Regions from separate parts of the Klebsiella quasivariicola genome, predicted to be linked through region 1. Evidence: predicted binding sites of a transcription regulator. Region 1 holds the regulator's gene; each other region holds the start of a gene.

What was found. The regulator LexA, encoded in region 1, represses DNA repair genes until DNA is damaged. The targets are predictions, from matches to a motif close to TNCTGTATGTACATACAGNA.
Region 2: the regulator LexA is predicted to act here: its motif matches at 1,675-1,694, upstream of dinB (DNA polymerase IV).
Region 3: the regulator LexA is predicted to act here: its motif matches at 1,532-1,551, upstream of uvrB (excinuclease ABC subunit UvrB).
Region 4: the regulator LexA is predicted to act here: its motif matches at 2,541-2,560, upstream of B8P98_RS16850 (DinI-like family protein).

Annotation. Positions count from the first base shown of each region.
Region 1 is NZ_CP022823.1:5,183,747-5,188,224, forward strand. It holds gene dinF (MATE family efflux transporter DinF) at 222-1,538, opposite strand; gene lexA (transcriptional repressor LexA) at 1,609-2,217, opposite strand; gene B8P98_RS26085 (diacylglycerol kinase) at 2,340-2,708, opposite strand; gene plsB (glycerol-3-phosphate 1-O-acyltransferase PlsB) at 2,838-4,478, shown strand, end outside.
Region 2 is NZ_CP022823.1:4,417,734-4,422,211, reverse strand. It holds gene nqrF (NADH:ubiquinone reductase (Na(+)-transporting) subunit F) at 1-241, shown strand, start outside; gene nqrM ((Na+)-NQR maturation NqrM) at 244-459, shown strand; gene B8P98_RS22375 (glycerophosphodiester phosphodiesterase family protein) at 681-1,547, opposite strand; gene dinB (DNA polymerase IV) at 1,707-2,762, shown strand; gene B8P98_RS22365 (GNAT family N-acetyltransferase) at 2,765-3,217, shown strand; gene pepD (cytosol nonspecific dipeptidase) at 3,260-4,478, opposite strand, start outside.
Region 3 is NZ_CP022823.1:3,887,512-3,891,989, forward strand. It holds gene uvrB (excinuclease ABC subunit UvrB) at 1-1,456, opposite strand, end outside; partial or broken gene B8P98_RS19635 (hypothetical protein) at 1,867-2,076, shown strand; gene B8P98_RS19640 (ABC transporter ATP-binding protein) at 2,166-2,888, shown strand; gene bioD (dethiobiotin synthase) at 2,830-3,552, opposite strand; gene bioC (malonyl-ACP O-methyltransferase BioC) at 3,545-4,300, opposite strand; gene bioF (8-amino-7-oxononanoate synthase) at 4,284-4,478, opposite strand, start outside.
Region 4 is NZ_CP022823.1:3,375,380-3,379,857, forward strand. It holds gene B8P98_RS16825 (antiterminator Q family protein) at 1-309, opposite strand, end outside; gene B8P98_RS16830 (DUF968 domain-containing protein) at 322-1,353, opposite strand; gene B8P98_RS16840 (LexA family protein) at 1,553-1,945, opposite strand; gene B8P98_RS16845 (hypothetical protein) at 1,986-2,225, opposite strand; gene B8P98_RS16850 (DinI-like family protein) at 2,288-2,521, opposite strand; gene B8P98_RS16855 (ParA family protein) at 2,989-4,035, shown strand; gene B8P98_RS16860 (hypothetical protein) at 4,384-4,478, opposite strand, start outside.

The DNA.
Region 1 (4,478 bases):
CATTCGGTGGGTTTACAGCCCGTTTTGTGCCGGACATGGTATTAACTATAGATGAGAATGCTGGGGTGGATTCGTTATTCGGAATTTTTAACCATCCTACCGATTGATAAGGCTGAGGGGATTTTCCCGGCTTACGCTACCCTGAGCCGGGCCACTGAGCTGCCCCGGTAAGCGGCGCGCAACCGCGGGAATTCACGGCTAGCCGCGATGAACGGAAATGATTAGTTAAACCAGGTGCCGCGCCGCCAGTGGCGACGCCAGATCAGCGCCAGCGACAGGCCGCGCAGGGCGAGGAACACCGCCAGCGCCAGCCACAGACCATGGTTACCGAGCAGTGGGACCGAAAGCAGCGTTACAGCAAACCCCGCCGCGGCTACCGCCATACTGTTACGCATCTCTGCGCCGCGCGTGGCGCCGATAAACATGCCGTCCAGCAGATAGCACCAGACGCCGACCACCGGCAGGATGGCCTGCCAGATCAGATAGCGATCGGCCAGCTGCTGCAGAGAAGGCAGCGAGGTTAGCAGAGCGATGATGTACTCCCCCGCCAGGCTGTAAATCAGGGCAAACGCCAGCGCCACCATGCCAGACTGCCGGCAGGCCGCCCGCCAGACTTCCAGCAGCTGGCTACCGTCGCGGGCGCCGTAGGCCTGGCCGGAGTGGGCCTCCACGGCATAGGCAAAGCCATCCAGCGCATAGGCGGTAAAGGTCAGCATGGTCATCAGTACCGCGTTAACCGCCACAATGTCGCTGCCCAGACGGGCGCCGAACACGGTCAGTGCGCCAAAACAGAGCTGCAGCAGCAGAGAGCGCAGCATGATATCCCGATTCAACGCCAGCAGCCGGCGCAGATCCCCGCGCCAGGCATTTTTTAACATCAGCAGCGACACGCCGCGCAGCGTCAGCACTCGCTTCGCCATCACCAGGCCAATGATCAGGGTTGCGTACTCGGCGGTAACCGTGGCCAGCGCCGCCCCCTGGACGTTCATCCGCAGGCCCATCACCAGCCACAGGTCGAGCACAATATTGAGCAGATTACCCACCACCAGCAGAATCACCGGCGCCCGGGCGTACTGGACGCCCAGCAGCCAGCCGAGCAGCACCAGATTGGCCAGCGAGGCGGGTGCGCTGAGCCAGCGGATTTCGAGAAACCGTCTCGCCTGCTCAAGCACCGCCTCACTGCCGCCGACAATATGCAGGGCAAGGTTAATCAGCGGCAGGCGTAGCGCAATAATCAGCACCCCGGCACCCAGCGCCAGCGCCAGCGGCTGCACCAGCGCCCGCGCCAGGCGCTGCGGATCTTTGGCGCCCCAGGCCTGCGCGGTCAGCCCGGTGGTGCTCATACGCAGAAACAGCAGCAGCATGAAAAGGAAACTGGTGGCCGTCGCCCCGACCGCCACGCCGCCGAGGTATACCGGGCTGTCCAGGTGGCCAATCACGGCCGTATCCACCAACCCCAGCAGCGGAACGGTGATATTGGAGAAAATCATGGGTAGCGCGAGGCGCCACAGTGCTTTATCGGCGGCGTTGAGCAGCATGAAGAGGGACCAGACAGAGGAGAAACATCGCAGCGTCATGCATCATGATGACGCTGCGTTAAGACGGGAGTTACAGCCACTCCCCGTTACGGATCACGCCGACGGCCAGGCCTTCAATGGTGAAGCTCTGCTGGCGCAGATCGACGACGATCGGAGAAAACTCGCTGTTTTCCGGCAGCAGTTCGACGACGTTACCCTGTTTTTTCAGGCGTTTCACCGTCACTTCCTCGTCAATGCGCGCGACGACGACCTGGCCATTACGCACGTCCTGGGTTTTATGGACTGCCAGCAGATCGCCATCCAGAATGCCGATGTCTTTCATCGACATCCCGCTGACGCGCAGCAGGAAATCGGCGTTGGGTTTAAACATCGACGGGTCGACCTGATAGTGGCCTTCAATATGCTGCTGCGCCAGCAGCGGTTCACCGGCGGCAACGCGGCCGATCAGCGGCAGGCCGTGCTCTTCTTCCGTCAACAGACGAATACCGCGAGAGGCACCGGAGACGATCTCGATCGCGCCTTTACGCGCCAGCGCTTTCAGGTGTTCTTCCGCCGCGTTTGGGGAACGGAACCCCAAGCGCTGAGCAATTTCCGCACGCGTCGGCGGCATGCCCGTCTGGCTGATATGATCCCGAATGAGATCAAACACCTCTTGCTGCCTGGTCGTTAACGCTTTCATTCCGCCCCCTGGGTGTATATACAGTTATGCTGTGAGTATATACAGCTAACGGTGATTTTGGAACCACATGGCACACAAAAATCGGCAGATTGTTTAGATTTTGCGAGGGTTAGCGAAGAACGTTAGTGATAATGGCTCCACAGCAGCATCCCCCAGGTGATCAGCGCGATGATAATCGCCAGCAGAACCGCCGCCGACCCCATATCTTTGGCGCGCCCTGAAAGCTCGTGAAAATCCGAGCCGATACGATCCACAACCGCCTCAATCGCGCTGTTGAGAATTTCGACTATCATCACTAGCAGGACCGAGCCAATCAGCAATACGCGGGTGATGGCGTCGACGTCCAGCCAGCAGGCGATCGCGACGGCCACGATGGCGGCGACGCCCTCCTGACGAAACGCGGCCTCGTTGACCCACGCCGCGCGAAATCCTTTCCAGGAGTAACCTGCCGCTTTAATGATTCGGGTTAACCCGGTGGTATTATTGGCCATCACAAAACCTTTTTTATGTAAATGACGTCGATGAGTGTACGCGTTTGCCGCGCGGTAACGGAAATTTTGCCCGCTTTCTGTTATTCTTGCCGCGCATTTGCATGATTAACCAGAGGCTTCACATCGTTTATGTCCGGCTGGCAACGAATTTACTATAAATTACTGAATTTACCATTACGGGTGCTGGTAAAAAGCAAGTCTATTCCGGCAGAACCCGCCCAGGAATTAGGACTCGATACCTCGCGTCCGATCATGTACGTCCTGCCCTATAACTCGAAGGCGGACCTGCTGACGCTGCGCGCCCAATGCCTGGCGCATGATTTACCTGACCCGTTTGAACCGCTGGAGATCGACGGCACGCTGCTGCCGCGTTACGTATTCATCCACGGCGGGCCACGCGTGTTTACCTATTACACGCCAAAAGAAGAGTCCATCAAGCTGTTCCACGACTACCTCGATCTGCACCGCAACCATCCGGATCTCGATGTGCAAATGGTGCCGGTCTCGGTGATGTTTGGCCGCTCGCCGGGTCGCGAGAAAGGGGAAGTTAATCCGCCGCTGCGGATGCTCAACGGTATCCAGAAATTTTTCGCCGTCTCCTGGCTCGGCCGCGACAGCTTCGTGCGTTTCTCGCCTTCCGTGTCGCTGCGCCGCATGGCCGATGAGCATGGTACCGATAAGATCATCGCTCAGAAGCTGGCTCGCGTCGCCCGCATGCACTTTGCCCGCCAGCGCCTGGCCGCCGTCGGCCCGCGTCTGCCAGCCCGCCAGGATCTGTTTAATAAACTGCTGGCCTCGAAAGCGATCGCCCGCGCGGTAGAAGACGAAGCGCGCAGTAAGAAGATTTCCCACGAGAAGGCCCAGCAGAACGCTATCGCGCTGATGGAAGAGATTGCGGCGAACTTCTCATACGAGATGATCCGCCTGACCGATCGCATTCTCGGCTTCACCTGGAACCGTCTGTACCAGGGTATCAACGTGCATAACGCCGAGCGCGTACGCCAGCTGGCGCACGACGGCCATGAAATTGTCTATGTCCCCTGCCACCGCAGCCACATGGACTATCTGCTGCTCTCCTATGTCCTGTACCATCAGGGACTGGTCCCCCCACATATCGCGGCGGGCATCAACCTCAACTTCTGGCCAGCCGGGCCGATCTTCCGTCGCCTCGGCGCCTTCTTTATTCGCCGTACCTTTAAGGGCAACAAGCTCTATTCCACCGTGTTCCGCGAATACCTTGGCGAACTGTTCAGCCGTGGTTATTCGGTGGAGTACTTTGTGGAAGGCGGCCGCTCCCGTACTGGCCGGCTGCTCGATCCGAAGACCGGTACGCTGTCGATGACCATCCAGGCGATGCTGCGCGGCGGCACCCGACCGATCACTCTGGTACCGATTTACATCGGCTATGAGCACGTGATGGAGGTCGGAACCTATGCCAAGGAGCTGCGCGGCGCCACCAAAGAGAAAGAGAGTCTGCCGCAGATGGTGCGTGGCTTAAGTAAGCTGCGCAATCTTGGCCAGGGTTACGTTAACTTCGGCGAACCGCTGCCGCTGATGACCTACCTGAACCACCATGTGCCGGAGTGGCGGGAAGCAATCGACCCGATCGAAGCGGTCCGCCCTTCCTGGCTGACGCCGACGGTAAATAACATTGCCGCTGACCTGATGGTGCGCATCAACAACGCTGGCGCGGCCAACGCCATGAACCTGTGCTGTACGGCGCTGCTGGCCTCGCGTCAGCGTTCGCTGACCCGGGAGCAACTGACCCAA
Region 2 (4,478 bases), 770 kb from region 1:
CAATCCAAACTTTACTTTCCACGTGGCGCTCTCCGATCCGCTGCCGGAAGATAACTGGACCGGGCATACGGGCTTTATCCATAATGTTCTGTATGAAAACTATCTGCGCGATCACCCGGCCCCGGAAGATTGCGAGTTCTATATGTGCGGGCCGCCGGTGATGAACGCCGCGGTGATTAAAATGCTCAAAGACCTGGGCGTCGAAGATGAGAACATCATGCTCGACGACTTTGGAGGCTGATGATGCTGACGGTATTTGTCGCAACCTTTGTGATTTTTGCGCTGGTGATCCTCGGGATGTCGCTGGGCTACCTGGTGAAGCGTAAGAGCATTCAGGGCAGCTGCGGCGGGATCTCGTCGCTGGGGCTGGAGAAAGTCTGCGACTGTCCGGAACCGTGTGACGCGCGTAAGAAACGTCTCGCTCGCGAGGCGCAGCGTCAGCAGCGGCGTATTTTGTAATGCCCGGCGGCGCTGCGCATGCCGGACCTGCGGCTTCGGTTTTGTAGGCCGGGTCAGGCGCAGCCGCCACCCGGCATAAAGCGGCTCCGTGCCCGGTGGCGCTGCGCTTGCCGGGTCTGCTGCTTCGGTTTTGTAGGCCGGGTAAGGCGCCAGCCGCCACCCGGCAACAACATGCCAGCAATGTGAGGCCGCTTTCGTGGCCTTTTTAGCCGTTGACTCCCTTACTGCCAGCTTTTCGCCTGTGCCGGAGAATCCACCATCACCCCGTCGGCGCCCAGCTCCTTCGCCGTGCGGTAGTCTTCCGCACTGTTGATACCGAAGAAAATAATGTGCGCTTTGCCCTGCGAACGGAAACAATCCATCGCCTCTTTATCCCAGGTAAGCGTCGCCGGGGAGCTCCCTTCCCCAAGGGTAAACTTCTCCACCACCTCCACCTTGCGCTTCAGCTCCAGTCCATACCACTGCTCACCATCGCGTTGACTCCCTGGCTGGCACTGATGGCTGAGCGAAATATTGGCAAGCCTGGTGCGGGTTTCACTGCGAGTGACAAAGCGAGGGATGGCTGGCGGCAGGGCGGCGATATAGCGGTCTTCGGTAGAATAAACCCGCACGCGATCGAGGCTGTTGGTGGCTTTTAACACTTCGAGCAGGCGTTCACCCATTATCGCCGGATCGGCATCCGGAGATTTGATATCGATATAGAAAAAAGTGTGCGGCCATTGCTGTAAAACGCTTTGCAAGGTCGGAATAGTGGCCTGCTTACCGCGCCACGGGTGGCTGTCATCCCCCCATTTCCAGCCAGCATCGACGTTCGCCAGCTCGGCGGCGCTTAAGCTTGAGACCTTACCCTCGGCATTGGTCAGGGCGGAAAGATCGCTTGACCGATAGAGCACCGGCACGCCGTCGCGGCTTAGCTGTACCGTCACCCAGATGGCCTCGGCGTGATTTTCCAGCGCCAGCTTAATGGCCGGCAGGGTATTTTCTGGCGCATCGCCGGTGCCGCCGCGGTGGGCTATCAGCTGTGGTGCGGCCCAGGCGCTGGCGGTGGCGGTGGCCAGCAGGCAAAGCGCGGTAAGTATTTTCTTCATGATTACATCTTCCTGATTTATCTTTTAACTCAATGAAAATAAACATTATTTATTGCAGTTTTATGTTTTAACCGCTTTTTTAGCCGATGAAATAAAAAAAGCATAAAATTCGTACCTGATTTTGCTATGCTGTATGGGTATACAGTGTTGAGTCTGACGATGCGTAAAATTATCCATGTCGATATGGACTGTTTCTTTGCGGCGGTGGAGATGCGCGACAATCCGGCGTTGCGCGATATTCCGCTCGCGATAGGCGGCAGTCGGGTACAGCGTGGCGTGATTAGTACCGCGAACTATCCTGCGCGTAAGTTTGGCGTGCGCAGCGCCATGCCGACGGCGACAGCGCTCAAGCTGTGCCCTCATCTCACGCTACTTCCCGGCCGCTTCGATGCCTACAAAGAAGCCTCGAACCATATCCGCGAAATTTTCTCCCGCTATACTTCGCGCATTGAGCCGCTGTCGCTGGATGAAGCCTACCTTGACGTCAGCGACAGCGTGCATTGTCACGGGTCGGCCACCCTGATAGCTCAGGAGATCCGCGAAACCATCGAACGGGAGCTGCATCTCACCGCCTCGGCGGGCGTGGCGCCGGTAAAGTTTCTCGCCAAAATCGCCTCCGACATGAATAAACCGAACGGCCAGTTCGTTATCGCTCCCCATCAGGTAGCCGAGTTTGTGCGGGCGCTGCCGCTGGCGAAAATACCCGGCGTCGGGAAGGTATCGGCGGCGAAGCTGGAAAATATGGGTCTGCGTACCTGTGGCGATGTGCAGAACAGCGATCTGGCTATGCTGCTCAAGCGCTTCGGTAAATTCGGACGTATTCTGTGGGAGCGCAGCCACGGGATTGATGAGCGGGAAATCCATAACGATCGGCAACGAAAATCGGTGGGCGTGGAGCGCACCTTAGCGGAAGATATTCATGAATGGTCAGAGTGCGAAGCGATTATCGAACATCTTTATCCCGAGCTGGAGCGGCGGCTGGCGAAGGTCAAACCGGACCTGCTGATCGCCCGTCAGGGGATTAAATTGAAATTCAATGACTTCCAGCTGACCACTCAGGAGCACGTCTGGCCGCGGCTGAACAAAGAAGATCTGATTGCCACCGCGCAGAAAGCCTGGGATGAGCGCCGCGGCGGACGGGGCGTGCGCCTGGTTGGGCTCCACGTGACGCTGCTCGATCCGCAGCTGGAAAGGCAGCTTTTATTAGGGATTTAACCATGGATATTCGTGCTTACCGCGACAGTGATTTGTCCCTGCTCTGCCAGATTTTCCTGCGCGCAGTGCGGGAAACGGCCAGTCGGGACTATACTCCGGCGCAGATCGCGGCCTGGGCGCAGGTGGATGAGACGCGCTGGCGACAAAAGCTGGCTGACTCAATCGGGCGGGTGGCTGTGGTCAACAGCCAGCCGGTTGGCTTTATCACCGCCATCGGGACGCATATCGATTTACTCTTTGTCTCGCCGGATCATGCCCGCCAGGGTATCGGCGGCGCGCTTATCGAGGCGCTCTGCGCTCAGTATCCAGAGCAAATCCTGACGGTGGACGCGAGCATTACCGCAAAGCCCTGTTTTACGGCCCATGGTTTTGACGTGGTGGCGGAGCAGCGGGTGGCTGCCCGTGGGGAGTGGTTTATTAACTACCGAATGGAAAAACGCGTGGCACTACGGTGATGCGGGGGAAAACCGGCGGCAGACAGCCGCCGGTTGTGGTGCTTATTTAGCCGGAATGGCTTTCAGTAGCTCGGTCAGCAGTGTCCAGTACTGGCCGACGCTCTCGATATGTACCTGCTCATCCGGGGAGTGCGGGCCGGTAATGGTTGGCCCGATGGAGACCATGTCCATCTCCGGATACGGTTTTTTGAACAGACCGCATTCCAGACCGGCGTGGATAATCTGGATGTTCGGCGTCTTGTTGAACAGACGCTGATAGGTCTCGCGCACCAGGTGCATCACCGGCGAGTTGGCATCCGGCTGCCAGCCTGGGTAAGCGCCTTTGGCTTCGGTTTTCGCCCCGGCCAGTTTGCCCAGTGAATCCAGCATGCTGACGACATAGTCTTTACCGCTGTCGATCAGCGAGCGGATCAGACAGTGGATCTGTACGTTGTCATCGGTCATGGTGACGACGCCGACGTTCAGCGAGGTTTCCACTACGCCTTTCGCCACGTCAGAGTTGCGAATAACGCCGTTCGGCGTGGCGTTCAGCAGGCGGATGAAACCGTCGCGGGAAGCCTGAGTCAGCGCCGCTTTGTCGTTATCGACCGCTTCCAGGAGCACCACCAGGTTCTTCTCTTTGGCCTCCAGCTCGTTTTTCAGCAGCGTCTGGTAAGTATTGACCAGCGCTTTCAGCGCATCGGCTTTATCCGCGGCGACGGCGACGGTCGCGTATGCTTCGCGTGGGATGGCGTTGCGCAACGTACCGCCGTTGAAATCGACCAGACGCAAATCCAGCTCATCGGCGTGGCCGGCGAGGAAGCGCGACAGCAGCTTGTTGGCGTTACCCAGACCCAGGTGAATGTCACCGCCGGAGTGGCCGCCCTTCAGCCCTTTTAAGGTTACTTTAAAGCTCTGGAAGCCGGCCGGAATCGCTTCGCGGGTCAGCGCCAGGTTAGAGGTGAAATCGATTCCGCCGGCGCAACCCATGTAGATTTCGCCTTCTTCTTCGGAGTCGGTATTGATCAGGATATCGGCCTGCAGCCAGTTGGCCTGCAGACCAAACGCGCCGTCCATACCGGCCTCTTCGGTCATGGTCAGCAGCACTTCCAGCGGGCCGTGAGCGACGCTGTCGTCGGCCAGCACCGCCAGTGCGGATGCCATCCCGATGCCGTTGTCCGCGCCCAGCGTGGTGCCGCGCGCTTTCACCCATTCGCCGTCAATGTACGGCTGGATCGGATCTTTAACGAAGTCGTGGACGGTGTCGTTATTTTTCTGCGGC
Region 3 (4,478 bases), 1.3 Mb from region 1:
TACGTTCGACGGTGTCGATATCCGAGTGCAGATAGCGCACGCGCTCACCGTGTTCCTCAAGGTACTCGGTTAAGTCTTCCGCCATCCGCTTGGTAAGGGTAGTGACCAGCACGCGCTCGTTGATGGCCGTACGCAGGCGGATCTCCGACAGCAGATCGTCGACCTGAGTCGCCACCGGCCGCACTTCGATCAGCGGGTCAAGCAGACCGGTAGGCCGCACCACCTGATCCACCACCTCGCCGCCGGATTTATCCAGCTCGTAGGCCCCCGGGGTCGCCGAGACGTAGATGGTTTGCGGCGCCAGCGCTTCGAATTCTTCAAACTTCATCGGCCGGTTGTCCAGCGCCGACGGCAGGCGGAAGCCGTACTCCACCAGCGTCTCTTTACGCGCGCGGTCGCCGCGGTACATGCCGCCAATTTGCGGCACCGTGACGTGGGATTCGTCAATCACCAGCAGGCCGTCTGCCGGCAGATAGTCAAACAGGGTGGGCGGCGGCTCGCCGGGCCCGCGACCGGAGAGGTAGCGCGAGTAGTTTTCAATGCCCGAGCAGTAGCCCAGCTCGTTCATCATTTCGAGGTCAAACTGGGTACGCTGGGTTAAGCGCTGCTCTTCCAGCAGCTTGTTATTTGCCAGCAGCACCTTGCGGCGATCCGCCAGTTCCAGCTTGATCTCTTCCATCGCCTGGACGATGCGTTCCCGCGGCGTCACATAGTGCGTCTTGGGGTAAATGGTATAGCGCGGTACCGTCGACTCCACGTGTCCCGTGAGCGGATCGAACAGCGACAGGCGCTCGACCTCTTCGTCAAACAGCTCAATACGCAGCGCGATATCGTCGGATTCCGCCGGGAAGACGTCGATCACCTCGCCGCGCACGCGAAAGGTGCCGCGCTGGAAGGCCTGATCGTTACGGGTATATTGCAGCTCGGCCAGACGGCGCAGGATCGCGCGCTGATCGATTAGCATCCCCACCGTCAGGTGCAGCATCATCTTCAGGTACAGGTCCGGATCGCCGAGGCCGTAGATAGCCGAGACCGATGCCACCACTACCACGTCGCGCCGCTCAAGCAGCGCTTTGGTGGCCGACAGGCGCATCTGCTCAATATGTTCGTTCACCGAGGCGTCCTTCTCAATGAAGGTATCGGAGCTAGGGACGTAGGCTTCCGGCTGGTAGTAATCGTAGTAGGAGACGAAATACTCGACGGCATTCTCGGGGAAAAACTCTTTCATCTCGCCGTAGAGCTGGGCCGCCAGGGTTTTGTTTGGCGCCAGCACCATCGTCGGCCGCTGCAGGTCGGCAATCACGTTGGCAATGGTAAAGGTTTTACCTGAACCGGTGACCCCCAGCAGCGTTTGATGCGCAAGCCCATCCTCCAGCCCCTCTTCCAGGCGACGGATGGCTTCCGGTTGGTCTCCGGAGGGACGAAAGGCAGAATGCAGTACAAACGATTTACTCATCGATCAGAACCTGAAGAAAGATTTAGCGGCCGGTGTTTAATTCTACCCCCCGGGCCGTTTTTTGCCAACAAATTATACTGGATATTTAACCAGTATCTACTTATGATAGCGCCAGAAGCCGGCTTTTTAGCCGGCAAGTTGGGTACAAAACGCCCGCCGGGCGGAATAATCGTCCGACTGTCAGGGTTATCCCCAGAAATTTTGACCTTTTAACATTTGTCAAGCGAACGGGTGAAAGTTTTATGGCAGCAGATGACGCTTTTCTTACACCCATTGATTTTATCTAACAAGCTGATATTTAATGAGTTTAAAGAAAAGACGCCTTTCGCGTCAATTCAGCCGCAAGCCGCGCACGCTCTAGCTTACCGCAGGTTTTCTAACTCTAATACACAAGGTTATCCACAGGAATAGTGGATAACTGTCTGCAGCCCAAGACCGCCGCCGCCCGGCGCTTATCGACTTTCGCCGTAAACTGCGTGGCGAAAAATTTTTATCGAACTATTTTTGATAACTATCCGCCTAAAGCCGCTCGATTTTTGCTGCTTTTTGCACCACCCTTTAGCGTCGGGCACCGGAAAAGTGCAGCTGCGGCGCTGACGGTGCCCGATGGTATCGGCGTTTCGCGCTTTTTTCCGAGCGTTCTTTTTCCTGGCAAGAGTTTTGCAGCATCTTTCTGTCGCCCTGACGCCAGGATAAGGAGAAAACGTCCATGTTGAATTTACAGGCAGTAAATCATTTTTATGGCAACCAGCACTCGTTGTGGAATGTCGATCTTGAACTACGCCCGGGAGAGTGCATTGGCGTACTGGGACGCGAGGGCATGGGGAAGACCACCCTGGTTAACTGTATTGTCGGACACCTGCCGGTGACCAGCGGCCGCATGACCTGGCATGACATTGGCGCCCCGCCGCGGGATCTCACTCCCCTCTCCGCCCAGTCGCGCAGCGCCATCGGTATCGGCTACGTTCCCCAGGATCAACGTATCTTTTCGCAGCTCAGTGTGGAAGAGAATCTACATATCGCCCTCGCGGCCGGGAAACCGGGGGTAAACGCCAGCGGCGGCGAAATCTATGAGCACTTTCCCGAACTTTATGCCCTGCGACAGCGCAAAGGCGCCTCGCTGAGCGCCGACGATCAGTTCCAGCTGGCGCTGGCCAGGGCGCTTATCGTCCAGCCACGGCTGCTGATTCTCGATGAACCTTCGCGTGGCAGAGGGCCGCGCTGTCTGCAAAAGCTGGCCGATCTACTGCTGCGGTTGAATCGCGATATCGGCCTGACGGTGCTGCTCGCCGAGCAGCACCTGCCCTTTATCCGCCGGGTAGCGGATCGCTTTTGTCTCTTGCACCGGGGGCGTAACGTCGCCGAGGGCGATATTATGGCGCTTGATGAGCCGCTGCTGGCGCAGTGGATGACGCCGGATCCAGCGCCCTGAGGTCCAGATACTGGCCGAGATCGCCACGCTGCGCGATGTCCGCAAGCCACGGTATTTCACCGAGGAACGGCGCGGCCAGCCGCTGTTTCAGCGTCGCCAGATACTCGGCGTGACGCTTGCCCGGCGGCTGCACGTCATTGGCGATCCAGCCCGCTAAAGGCAGCCCCGCCTGGCGTACCGCCTGGGCGGTAAGCATCGCATGGTTGATACAGCCGAGCTTAACCCCCACCACCAGAATGACCGGCAGCTGCTCGCTCTGCACCCAGTCGGCAAAGGTCAGGGTGTCCGAGAGCGGCGTGAACCAGCCACCGGCCCCTTCCACCAGCACCCAGTCGGCGAGATTTTCTAACTCGCGCAGCCCACCGGAAAGCGCCGCCGCGGCGATTGGCCGACCTTCATCGGCGCTGATGATGTGCGGTGAGGTCGGCTCGGCGAAGGTGTAGGGGTTTACCTGGTCGTAGCGCAGCGCGACCCGGCTATGGCGCTGCAGGGCCAGCGCATCTTCATTGCGTAACCCGTGTGCGGTCAGGTCGCTACCGGAAGCCACCGGCTTATAGCCCGCGGTGTTAAATCCCAGCTGATTCGCCGCCTGCAGCAGCGCGCTGCTGGCGACCGTTTTACCGACTTCAGTATCGGTTCCGGTAACGAAGAAACGTTTAGTCACGTTCAATGACTCCTGTAAAAAGAGAATACGTCAGCGGGCAGTGGCCCTGCTGTTGCGGCCAGGCCAGCTGCAGTTCGCGCAGTTTGCCGCGGCCAAGCGGGGCGGATGCCCGCCCCTGGTGCAAATGGGTGGCGCCGATGCCCTTCAGCGAGCGCATAGCGCTCAGCGCATCGGTGAACGGCAGGCTAATCTGATGCACCTCGCCGGTCGCGCGCAGGCCGCTCAGCGCCGCGCGCACCGCCCTTTCGCTGAGAAAACGGTTGGCATGCGGCCGGTCGTCAACTGCCCGCCACGCCTGATTCAGTTCCGGCAGCGAGTCGGCCAGCAGCGTGGTAAACGCCACCCTACCGCCGGGGCGCACCACCCGATACAGCTCGCCGAGGGCTGTGCGTAGATCGTCGCACCACTGCACCGCCAGGTTGCTCCATGCCAGATCGACGCAGGCATCCGGCAACGGTAGCGCTTCGATATCGCCCTGCAGATAATGCTGTGCAGCATCTTGGCGTTGCGCCTGCGCCAGCATCCCGGAGGAGAGATCCAGTGCGGTAACTTCGCTTCCCGCTTCGCGCCAGTAGCGACTCATGCTGCCGGGGCCGCAGCCAGCATCCAGCACCTGAGCAAAATTGCGGCGCGCTAGCTGGCGCAGCAGCAGATCGGCGCTGCGCCGCTGCAGTTCATCATGTTGCGTATAGCCGCTGGCCGCCCGGCCAAACGCCGCGGCCACCGCCTGCTTATTCACCGTGGCCATGCAGCGCCTCCAGTAAACGGTTAATGTCCTCAGCCTGATGGGCGGCGGTCAGGGTCAGACGCAGGCGAGCGCTGCCGACCGGCACCGTCGGCGGACGGATCGCCGTTGCCCAGCAGCCGGCCTCGCGCAGACGGCAGGCCAGGCTCAGCGCCCGGGCGTTATCCCCGACGATCAGCGG
Region 4 (4,478 bases), 1.8 Mb from region 1:
CATGGCCTTATGCAATTCTTTCCTGATGGTACCATCAGAGCATTTACGTTTCTTAGCGATGCTACGTAAGGAGATTCCGATAATAAAATGAGCAATAATTAACTCATACTCTTCTGGCTTATATTTCCGCAATCGCGCTACACAACCGTCAATCATGATACCTTCATCATCATCGCATTGCTGGCGTGTTTTCTTTCCATGAGGTAGCAAACCTTTAAACCCAGCAGCAATGGGTTGCCAGTCAACACCACTATTGTCAGAAGCCGCCCAAGCTCCCCAACGGTCCAATAGTTCGTACATATCTCTCATTTTTAAAGCTCCTCAGGAAAGAACGCCGAGCGAGTATGCCCGGTCCAGCAATTTAATGATCAATACCGGCTGGGTGCCGTATTCACGCTCAAAAGCGGCAGGGTCATGGTGCAAAGCACGGTGGTGCTTGCGGCATAATGGGATCGTAAAAACATCGTGGGCCTTGGTGCCTACGCCGCCCTGCCCCCAGCCAATAAGATGGTGTGCATCATCTGCAGGCTGCCCGCAGCACATACACGGTTGTGTTTTAACCCATGAGATAAAATCAGCTGATAACCATCGGCTCCGCTTAGGTCTCGCGAATAGTGTCGCCGGAGCAACAGGATCGACGTTCACAGGAACCAGAGGTTTGCCCGGCGTTGTTATTGCCGTTGGCTTAATTGTTTTTTCGAGACGGGGAGAAAGAATACTGGTGGCCGGTACCGACGGAACAATCTCACTCTCCCTGTAAACCGATTTAATGCCATCGTCTTTAATACGCAGGGATCGGCGCGCCATTTCTTCTGTAATTTCATCGCCAATCCCGGCGCCTACCGCCCACCAGCATAGCTCCGCCAGTGACAATGAGCGCTGAGCGTCCAGACCAAGCGCGATGCGGGCAGTGTCGATTACCCAGTCAGCGTTGTTAACACCTACCAGTTGATCGAGGGTTTGTTCCGTTTGGTTTTTCAGCTCATTATCACAGTGCCAGCATGCGATTATTACACCCGTCGAATGGCGAAACGGGACGAGCTCATGGTGATGGTAATCGGAATGTGTCCACTGACAGTTTTTAACCTGCCTACGCAACCATGACTCGAGGGCACTAACCCCACCAGCTGCAGTGATAACCGCCTTCTTCATGAAAAAAGGTCTGATCCCCATATCATCCCGCAACGGCTGCCGGGCATCAGGAAGACGTCCACTGGGTATCTTTTTCATGCTTGCCGGCGGTATTTCAACAAGAACTCGGCCGGCACCGAATAACGGCATTAATTCACTACCCGGCTTAAGCAGCACAATTCCAAGATGGCGTGCAATATCCACGTTAAGCAAAGCTCGCATCAGTCCCTCCACATCTTCTGTATGTAGGTCCTGTCAATCCGTGGCGGCTTCTTCGATTCCGGCAACAACACGCGGATCTCCCACGATGCAAAGTCTCTGGATAAGCTCTTCTCAACCACACAGTTATTTTTACGGTATCGCTCCACCAGCTCTGTAGCCTCAGCCTCTGAAAGTTGCTCGTGTAAAAACCAACTTTTCTTCATGGCTGATCACCGAACAGTCGCAAAAACTCAATCGCTCTTTCACGCGCACCGGGTTCTTCAGCGATCATTTCCTGCAGCAGTTGCACGGCGAGCACAGGCTCCTTTCGCCCGACGATGGAAATTCCTCTGGAGACACGGCGAGAGAGTTTTATAAAATTTTTCCTCTCTAACGCACGCAGATGCAACAGAACAGCATTAGACGAGCTAACGCCGAGCATATCGGCCAGCTCAGATAGCGTAGGTGGGAAGCCATGCTGATTGATGTAGGCGATCAGCAGATCGAAAACTTCCTGCTGTCGAAAAGTGAGTTTCGAAGACGAGAGTAAACCGGCGCTCGTTGAAGGAGCACCAGTCTGGTGGGATTTTGATACTTCGGTTGTTTGCGTCATGGCTTCTCTCCGTGACGCAGCAGGTATAGGTTGTTCAGGCCTATGACGGGATTGTAACAGAACCAGGGGGAACCTGGTAACCAACTCCAGACTTAGCCTTTTCAATCATCTGTGAAAAAAGAGAGAGAGTCCCCACGATCTCATCCGGCTGCAGAGGCATAAACGAAACAGTATCGCCGCGCCGGTACATCAAAGCGCGCTCACATACAGGAAAGGATGTCAGACGGGCAACGATCACACCATCGTCGCATCTGATTATTGCGTAGCCGGTGTTCGGCATTTCTTGTTTTTTACTCACAGCAAAATCCTCAAAATAAACCAGGCAAGCCACTGGACCTCAACTTAACAGAACCAGTCATCAGCGCTTTCCCTGGTGTCCTGCAGGATTTCCTCTACACGTTTTTTATCTCCGTCCATTCCACCAAGCACGGTCAACCTATCAGAGCTGGCCCGACGAATCACAAGACTGCAGTTATTAAAGTTTTGATCCAATCGCCGCAGTAGCTCCTTCTCCAGAGCAGGCACAGCGCCATCCGGCAATTTTTTTTGGCGATCAATTGTGATTTCCACTTTCATAACTAGCTCCTCACGCAAGTACTGTATAAATAAACAGTATACTTGTTAGGTGAAATGTTCAAGCGTTTAATGCCACTTTTCGCTAACCCATGCTCATGTTTAGATTGATCTTTTCTCCACAAAGGACGAAATCCGCTATCACAGGGATACAGTCATTTTTGTGGTGATCAACACCTTTGATAAGAAACGTTGCTACCTCTGGCGTTCCAGATTCCGCTCTTGGCACAGAGCGGACAATCTTAATGGGATGAAGGTCTGCTTTGAGCGATAAGCGGAAGTTCGAATTGAGTCGGCACGGGAATTATTAGCATTGCCATAGCTTGTCAACGGAGTCAGGTCACACCTTGTCTATATGTAAACAGGCAGGCAATGATTAACAATTGAGTTGGATTAATATTTAATCAAGGATTGACAACTAGATTAGTTTTCCATATGATTTTCTAAAGTGGAAAACTAGTGGTGATGTTATGACTAATGAATCTAATGTTAATGCTTTGATAGAACGTCAATTTGAAGTTGCTGATGGCAACGTGAGTAGTCTTAGTTTGCCAAAATTTGACAAATATACTGTGTGCAACCTCCGAGGAGGTATTGGCAAGACGTCTCTGGCTTTTAACCTTTCTTATCTTGCAGATGATGCTCTAATTGTTGATACTTGTCCTCAAGGAAATCTGTCTTATTTTTTTGATAATAATTATGCTTCTTCAACCAGTACAACCGCAAATGATCTGTTGATGCCCTATTTTGTTCCGGGGCTTGGTTTTGCCACTCGTGCGGCAAAATTAATATCATCAACTAATCCTTGGTTCGCTGGTAAACAGAATTACTTCATTCAATCTGATAGTCAGCTTTACCTTTTACCTACCCAAATGGCAAATGCTTTAGCTCAAGCGCGAACTATTACTGGGGCAACTCAGCAGGTTGTTATTGATAATATTCTTTTTTCATTGAAAAAAGAAATTGAGAGAGAGATGACTGAGACAGAGACAAAAAAAGTTCTCATTGATACCTCACCTTTCTTCTCCGGAGCGACGCATTTATCTTGGCATGCTACAGATGCATTGATTGTTCCTGTGCGTACGGATCAGCAATCAATTAACTCACTGAGATTACTCATTGATACATTGACTAAACCAACATCTGAGTTCAGAAAAACAATGCCATCTGATGGTCATACACCAAAAATTCAAATGGTTGTCATCACTCATTGCGGATGGTCTACAGTAGCAGGTGCCAGAAACAAACCAAATCAACAGACAAAAATGTATATCGAAGCTGTAAGGGAAGTCATTCGTCAGAATATCAGTAATTTCACAACCAATGATCCTAATAATCATATTGTGATTCTTGATGATTTCCTTGGCAGTGGCAGAATGTCGAGTGCAAAGTCTAAGCCTCTAGAGCTTTTGAACCCTGGCGATGCAATGACTGTTAATAGAGTCAGAACCTCTGTGAATTTATCAGTAAACAAGATAAAAAATGAATTAAAATTCATCCATAATTCAATATGGTAAATAGTAGATTGTCAGCGTTAGATTAACATAATCATTCTAACCCTCGTTGAAATCGTAATATTTATTGTTAATAATAAGAACCACCTAGAAAGATGGTTCTTATTTTATTAATTATTGAATTTTTATCTATAGTTAATAGCTCTGACATGGACTGTGCCGATGAGTACATACTGATGTTAGCAACGTCGACTTCTGGCACTTAGCTGCCATAGGACGGTCAAGCAACTCACCGAACATTTCTGTTTCGCAATTAAGTTGCCTTTTCTGCATTGCGTCGACAGATACGCCATTGCCTAGCTTTTTACAGCCAAGCACCCAAACGTAATGTTATTCAACAAAGCCGTAACGCTACCCCGCTTTTAGCATTCGCCGAAGTTCATGATCCATATATTCATCTACAGCATTGGCATCAATTCCGCCTGCTTTATACCAGACATGGAGTT